2 regions of the Cryobacterium sp. Hh11 genome follow, and region 2 is predicted to be linked to the other one. Evidence: predicted binding sites of a transcription regulator. Region 2 holds the regulator's gene; the other holds the start of a gene.

Region 1 (3,410 bases), on a different contig from region 2:
GTTCTTCAACGGGGTCAGAGTCGTGGGTCACGGGCGTACCTTTCTTATAGACAGCAGCCAGATCAGCTGAGCGGCACTCAAGTTATACCGCGAACGTGCGACATTCTTAAGCGTCGTTTCTCAAACATCGTCACCGAGTACGAGCGTGCGCAGTGCCGTCTCGGCCGAGACGCGGCCGGCCGGGTCGATGGTCTCGCCGGCACGGAACAGATCCACGATGCGCGGGTCGACGTAGCTCGTGCGGGCGATCGCGGGGGTGTTGCCGAGCACCGCGGCCGCCTGCCGCATCGCTTCGGCAATAGCTCGGGTGTCGGCGCGACGGTTGCGCGACGCCGCCCGCGGTTGCCGTGAAGCGGATACTGCCGGCACGGCCCCAACGCCGGTCGCCGTCGCTGTAGTGCTGGGTTTCGTGCCGGCTCCGGCGGTGCCGTCCCTTGCCCCCTTCCCGGCGGTGCCGGATTTTGTCCCGCTCCCGGCGGTGCTGGCCTTCGCCCTGCTCCCAGCGCTGCCCGATTTTGTCCCCGCGTCGCTGCTCGCCTCATCCTCGTGCGTGGTCATGCCAGCCGCCGCCCTCAGATTCTGCGCGAGGCTCTGGGCCAGACTTTGGGCCGCAGCGGCCGTGCCCCGCAGGGTACGAAAGTCCTTCGCGCTGAACTCGCCGCCGGTGCGTTCCTTGATGAACGAGTTGATATCGGCGGCCGAGAGGGCATTCTCCTCCCCGTCGACCACCCAGGACAGTAGCGGTGCAGCCGGGCGCTCGCGCAAGCGGGCGCGCAGATAAGTCGCGAGGTCAGCATCCGTTATCACGCCTTGAAATTGTTGGCCACTCTTGGCGGGAAAGTCCAGCCGCACCACGTCTCCCCGCACCGACACGTGCGAGCAGAGCAGGGTGGAGAGCCCGTGGCTACCGTAGTCGTCGGCATAACGCTCGCTGCCGATGCGCAACGAGGCGAGGTCGAGCATGCGAAATGCCGCGGCGAGGGCCCGCGCGCGCGGCTCGCTGTCCCCGCGCAAATCCCGGGTCACCTGACCACGCACCCGGGGCAGGGAGGCGGCCAGCTCCAACGCGCGCTCAAACTTGAGGCGGTCCTTTTGTTCGCGCCAGGCCGGATGGTAGATGTGCTGGCGGCGCCCGACCGCATCGAGGCCGATCGCCTGGATGTGCCCGTTCGGGTGCGGCGAGATCCACACGTCGGTCCAGGCGGGCGGAATCGCTAGCTCCGTGAACCGCTGCCGCAGCTGCTTCTCGGTGACCTTCTGCCCGGCCGGGTCGCGGTAGCTGAAGCCCGTGCCCGCGCGCCGCCGGGAATACCCCGGCCGGGTCGGGTCGCTGCGCCGCAGCCGGGTCACGCGGGTGCCGTCGGTGTGCGCATGCTGAAACAGTAGTGCGAATCGCCCTCGTCAGCACGAAAGCGGATGCCGCTGCCCGCCCATCGCCTGCCCGCCACGCTCTCGCTGGGGCCCGCAGCGCTGGCCGAGCTCGCGGCACTCGTGGCACTCCTGCGTCGGGGTACCCGCGTCTCGAACGAGTGCCGCGACGCGCGTCCGCGACCGTTTCGGCGCGACGCGAGCCGCGGCATCCGCTTCGGTGCGGTTTTTTCTGGCATCACTTGCACTTTGCTAGAACTTGTGTTCGACTATACCCATGCGGTGGAGCTCACAGGAACTACAGACCGAGCAGGTCGGAGCCCTTCCCGGACTCGCCCGCCTGAACAACCTCGTACGCAGCGTGCAGACGCCCGAGTTCGCCGGAATCACGTTCCACGAGATCCTGTGCAAGTCGGCGCTCAATCATGTACCCGGTCAGAGCGCGCTGCCGTACGGCTACACGATCAACCCTTATCGCGGATGCTCCCACGCCTGCACCTACTGCTTCGCCAGGCCGACCCACCAGTACCTCGACCTCGACGCCGGCAAAGACTTCGATAGCGAGATCATCGTCAAGGTCAACGTGGCCGAGGTGCTGCGCAAGGAACTCGGCAAGCCCACCTGGGGGAGGCATCCGGTGGCGCTCGGCACCAACACCGACCCATATCAGCGCGCCGAGGGACGCTACCGACTCATGCCCGGCATTATCGCAGCCCTCGCTGACAGCAAAACCCCCATCTCCATTCTCACCAAGGGCACACTGCTGCGCCGCGACCTGGACCTGCTCGTCGAGGCGAGTGAGCACGTTCCAGTCGACCTGGCCATGTCAATTGCCATCTATGACGATGAGTTGCAGCAAGCCGTCGAGCCGGGAACTCCCACGACGAAGGCGCGCCTCGCCACGGTGACCGCGGTGCGCGAACGGGGACTCGACTGCGGCGTCTTTCTCATGCCCATTTTGCCGTTCCTTACCGACACCCGCGCGCATCTCGATGAGGCGCTGCGGCAGGCCAAGGCGGCCGGAGCCACGAGCGTGCTCTATTCCGGCCTCAACCTCAAGCCCGCCGTCAAGGACTGGTACCTGCGCTGGCTCGACCGCGAGCATCCCGAGCTGGTTGCCCGCTACCTCGAGCTCTACGCCGGCGGCCAATACGCGCCCAAGGAGTACCGCACCTGGCTCGCCGCGCGCATCAAGCCGCTCATTCGCGCGCACGGCCTCGAACGCGGCATCGTCGACCCCGCGACCGGCGGCCTCCGCTCCAGCGCTCTCCCGTCTTCCCCGGAACGGATGCCCGCCGCCCGCCGGACGCCCGCCTTCACCCACTCCCCTTCACCGGGCCCGGGCCCGGAAACCGGGCCCATGATGGATCATGGGCCCCGTTCCCTAAGGTGGGCCCGGAGCACGGAGGTGCCCCGGTCCCTGATCGCCGCCGAACTCCCGCCCGACTTGGCCCCGACCCTGTTCTGACCCCATCACTGCCATCCCCGCACCCACCCCGATGGCATACTTGCCTATTGGGGGAAATATGTCTCTAGGGTTACCCGGCCACCTGGTCCAGCGCACGCTCGCACGCGCCATCGCACGGGCCGCGCACTGGTTCGCGCTGACCTGCTTTAGCGCCGCGATCCTGTCAGTCAGTATCCTCACCCTCAGAACCCCCGAACTCTGGATCACCATCGTGGTTGTGGCCGCCATGGCAACCCTGCTCATCCTCTTCACCCGGCATCGGCGCATCCCGCTGGCCGTTGCCTATCTGCTCGTTGGAACCCTCGGCGTTTACGTCTTCACCGCCACCGTGCTCGGCGTACCCGACGTATTCCCCGCGTCGAATATGTTCCTCGTCGCCCTGCCGAAGATGGCCCTCGTCATGGTCGGCGGCGCGGGATCCACCGCCCTCGCCGGCGTGCTCTGGAGCACCGCGGCGTTTCTGGTCGCCGAGGCGGCTGCGCTCCTCGCCATCGTCGGCACGACCGTGCCCTACCGGCCCGACCTGTTCACCCTTTCGACCTACCTCGTCCTCGTCGGGGTTATGGTGCTCGCC
Region 2 (3,410 bases):
CTGCGTCCCGGTCCGCCGAAAGCCTGCAACACCTGTTGCAGCACCTCGTTGGAGCCGTTGGCCGCCCAGATATTCTCGGCGGACAGTCCTTCGCCGAGGTAGCGGGCGAGCGCCTCGCGCAGGGCGGTGAACTCTCGATCGGGATACCGATTCACCGAGCGGATGGCCTCGGCCAGGCCGGCGAGGATGTCGCGGGCCACCGCTTCAGGAATGGGGTGCGTGTTCTCGTTCACGTTCAGGGCCACTGGAACATGCAGTTGCGGAGCACCGTAGGGCGTCAGGCCGTGCAGGTTGGTGCGGAGGGGAAGATCTTCGAGACTGGTCACCCTCTCCATGCTAGGGCCCCGTACTGCTGCCCATCACTACTTAGGAGTTGGCGGGGATTTCCAGGCGCTGGCCCGGCTGCAGCGTTTCCACCGACAGGGCGTTGATGCGCTTGATATCGGCGACAACGTCGCGCGGGTCGGCGGCGGGAAAGTTCTCTTCAGCAAGGTTCCAGAGAGTTTGGCCGGGTTCGACCGTGATGAATCGGGCTGAACCGACGTCGGTCGGTGAATAGGCCAACGTGGCCACGATGCCGGAGTCGGTTGTGTACGACACGAGATCGATGCCGGTGGCGGCCCCAGAGGCGCCCACCGCTCCCCCATTGACGGCAAATACAAGGGCGCCCAGAACGACCGGCAATGCGGCGAGCGTGGTGAAGACGACTCGCCCACGCCGGGTGAGGCGAAGACGTGTGACGGGCGGGAGAGAAACTGCGGGAGCAAATGCTGTGGTCATGTCAAACCTCCAAGGTAGGCGGGCTGCGAGTCTCGTATTCGGCCCTCGGCCGGGAGGACCGAATACGAAACTATGTTCCGAATATAACTTCGAACAATCGAACATGCAAGCTTTTTCTCGTCTCTGCCCGGAAAATCACGCAACACACTCGAATAAGTGTTTGTTTCAAGGCCGAGAACTGGATAAACTTTCGATAGGTCAATTGCTTGATTGCTACTCAACCAGACACCACCGACATTCCCGCGAGACGTCCTCTAACCCGCGCGGGACCGACGCAAGGAGCGCTTCTCGTGACACAAAGCACCGGCGGTACCCGCGACAAGGGCGGCACTCGGCGCCGCAAGAGTTTGAGCCCGCGCCAGCTCGCCATCCTCGACGTTATTCAGCGTTCGGTCAGCTCGCGCGGCTACCCGCCGAGCATGCGTGAGATCGGTGACGCCGTCGGCCTCGCCTCGCTATCGAGCGTGACTCACCAGCTCAACCAGCTTGAGCTGAGCGGCTATCTGCGTCGTGACCCGAATCGTCCTCGCGCACTCGAGGTACTCATCGAGATTCAACGCGCACCCGAAGACGTCGGAACCGGCGACCAGGACAGTTTTCACCCGGGCGTGCAGGTCGGCGACGCTGCGATGGTTCCCCTCGTCGGTCGAATCGCTGCCGGCATTCCGATCACGGCAGATCAGCAGATCGACGAGATCTTCCCACTCCCCCGCCAGCTCGTCGGCCAGGGGGAGCTGTTCATGCTCAAGGTCGTCGGTGAGTCGATGATCGATGCGGCGATCTGCGACGGTGACTGGGTTGTCGTTCGCCAGCAGAAGACCGCGGAGAACGGCGAAATCGTGGCGGCCATGCTCGACAACGAGGCCACCGTGAAGGTACTGCGCAAGCGCGACGGCCACACCTGGCTGCTGCCGCGCAACAGTAACTTCGAGCCCATCGTCGGCGACTACGCCGACATCCTCGGCAAGGTCGTCGCCGTATTGCGCTCGGTCTAGCGAGTCCCCTACAAGCAAAGAAGAGAACAGAAGCTCGGCGCGAGGCCCGACCACTAACCGGTGATCGGGCCTGAAGACTGCCGGCTGGCGCCAGGTACGCGAGTGAGCTACCGGGTGAGGCTAGCTCTCAGATCGGCAGCGCGGCGATCGCGCACCACCCGGGTCGCAGCCAGCATGTTGTGCAGGGACTGCACCGTCTCCTCGTAGCCACGCGTCTTGAGCCCGCAGTCCGGGTTCACCCAGACCTGGCGTTCGGGGATGGATTCCAGGGCGGTGTCCAGCAGGGTCGTCAGCTCGTCGACACTGGGTACTCGCGGCGAGTGGATGTCATAGATGCCGGCCCCGATGCCGTGGTTGAACCCGCCGGCCTCAATCTGCTGGACCACCTCCATGCGCGAGCGGGCCGCTTCGATGCTCGTGACGTCGGCGTCGAGGTTGCGGATAGCCTCGATGACGACGCCGAACTCCGAGTAGCAGAGGTGCGTGTGAATTTGAGTCGCTTCCGCGACCCCGGCCGTGGCCAGCCGAAAGGAGCCGACCGACCAGTCCAGGTAGTCGGCGTGGTCCTTCTTCTTTAGCGGCAGCAGCTCCCGCAAGGCCGGCTCGTCGACCTGAACGATCTTGATGCCCGCAGCTTCCAGGTCGCCGATTTCATCGCGCAGGGCAAGGGCGACCTGGCGAGCGGTCTCGCCAAGCGGCTGGTCGTCACGCACGAACGACCAGGCCAGAATGGTCACCGGTCCGGTGAGCATGCCCTTGACCGGCTTGGCTGTCAGGCTCTGCGTGTACACCGACCAGTCCACCGTGATCGGGGCCGGGCGCGAGACGTCGCCCCACAGAATGGATGGCCGGGTGCAGCGGCTGCCGTAGGACTGCACCCAGCCGTTCTCGGTCACGGCGAACCCGTCGAGGTTCTCAACAAAGTACTGCACCATGTCGTTGCGCTCGGGTTCCCCGTGCACGAGCACGTCGAGTCCGATCTCTTCTTGCAGGGCGACGACGCGGCCGATCTCGGCGCGCATCAGGTCGCGGTACTCATCGGCTGGCAGGTTTCCTTTGAGAAACTGGGCGCGTGCCCGGCGAATGTCTGCGGTCTGCGGGAAGGATCCGATCGTGGTCGTGGGCAGCGACGGCAGCTGCAGCGCAGCATTCTGAGCAGTCAGGCGATCGGCGTAGGCACCACGGGTGAAATCGGCGTCGGTGAGTGCGGCCGAACGCGCTCGCACCGAACCGTCGCGCACCCCCGGAGCGGCGAGACGCGCGGTCAGCGCGGCAGCGGCATCCGCGAGCGGAAGGGCAATGGCCGCCTGCCCCGCAGCGAGGCCGAGCGCGAGGGTGGCGACCTGGCCCACCTTCTGGTCGGCAAAGGCCAGCCAGCTGGTTAGGTCGAGCGGCAACGAGGTCTCATCCAGCACGTCGTGCGGCACGTGCAGCAGCGACGTTGAGGTGGATACGGTGACGGAGTCGGACAGCGCGCGCACGCTCTCGGCGCGCTCGAAAGCGCCCGCCAGGTCGCCGCGCCAGATGTTATGCCCGTCAATCACCCCGGCAACGAGGGTCTTGGCGGCCAGCCCGGGCACTGCCTGCGGCAGGGTGCCCCGAACCAGGTCGAGGCCGATCGCCTCGACGGTAGTG

The links. The regulator LexA, encoded in region 2, represses DNA repair genes until DNA is damaged. The targets are predictions, from matches to a motif close to TCGAACANNTGTTCGA.
Region 1: a site for LexA is predicted at 1,622-1,637, ahead of E3T46_RS11315 (Rv2578c family radical SAM protein). Genes of this name have one in related genera too.

What each region holds. Positions count from the first base shown of each region.
Region 1 is NZ_SOHF01000025.1:37,849-41,258, reverse strand. It holds gene E3T46_RS11325 (hypothetical protein) at 1-31, opposite strand, end outside; gene E3T46_RS11320 (DNA topoisomerase IB) at 121-1,350, opposite strand; gene E3T46_RS11315 (Rv2578c family radical SAM protein) at 1,646-2,836, shown strand; gene E3T46_RS17975 (hypothetical protein) at 2,895-3,410, shown strand, end outside.
Region 2 is NZ_SOHF01000020.1:121,090-124,499, reverse strand. It holds gene E3T46_RS10380 (histidinol-phosphate transaminase) at 1-335, opposite strand, end outside; gene E3T46_RS10375 (LysM peptidoglycan-binding domain-containing protein) at 367-780, opposite strand; gene lexA (transcriptional repressor LexA) at 1,071-1,775, shown strand; gene metE (5-methyltetrahydropteroyltriglutamate--homocysteine S-methyltransferase) at 1,883-3,410, opposite strand, start outside.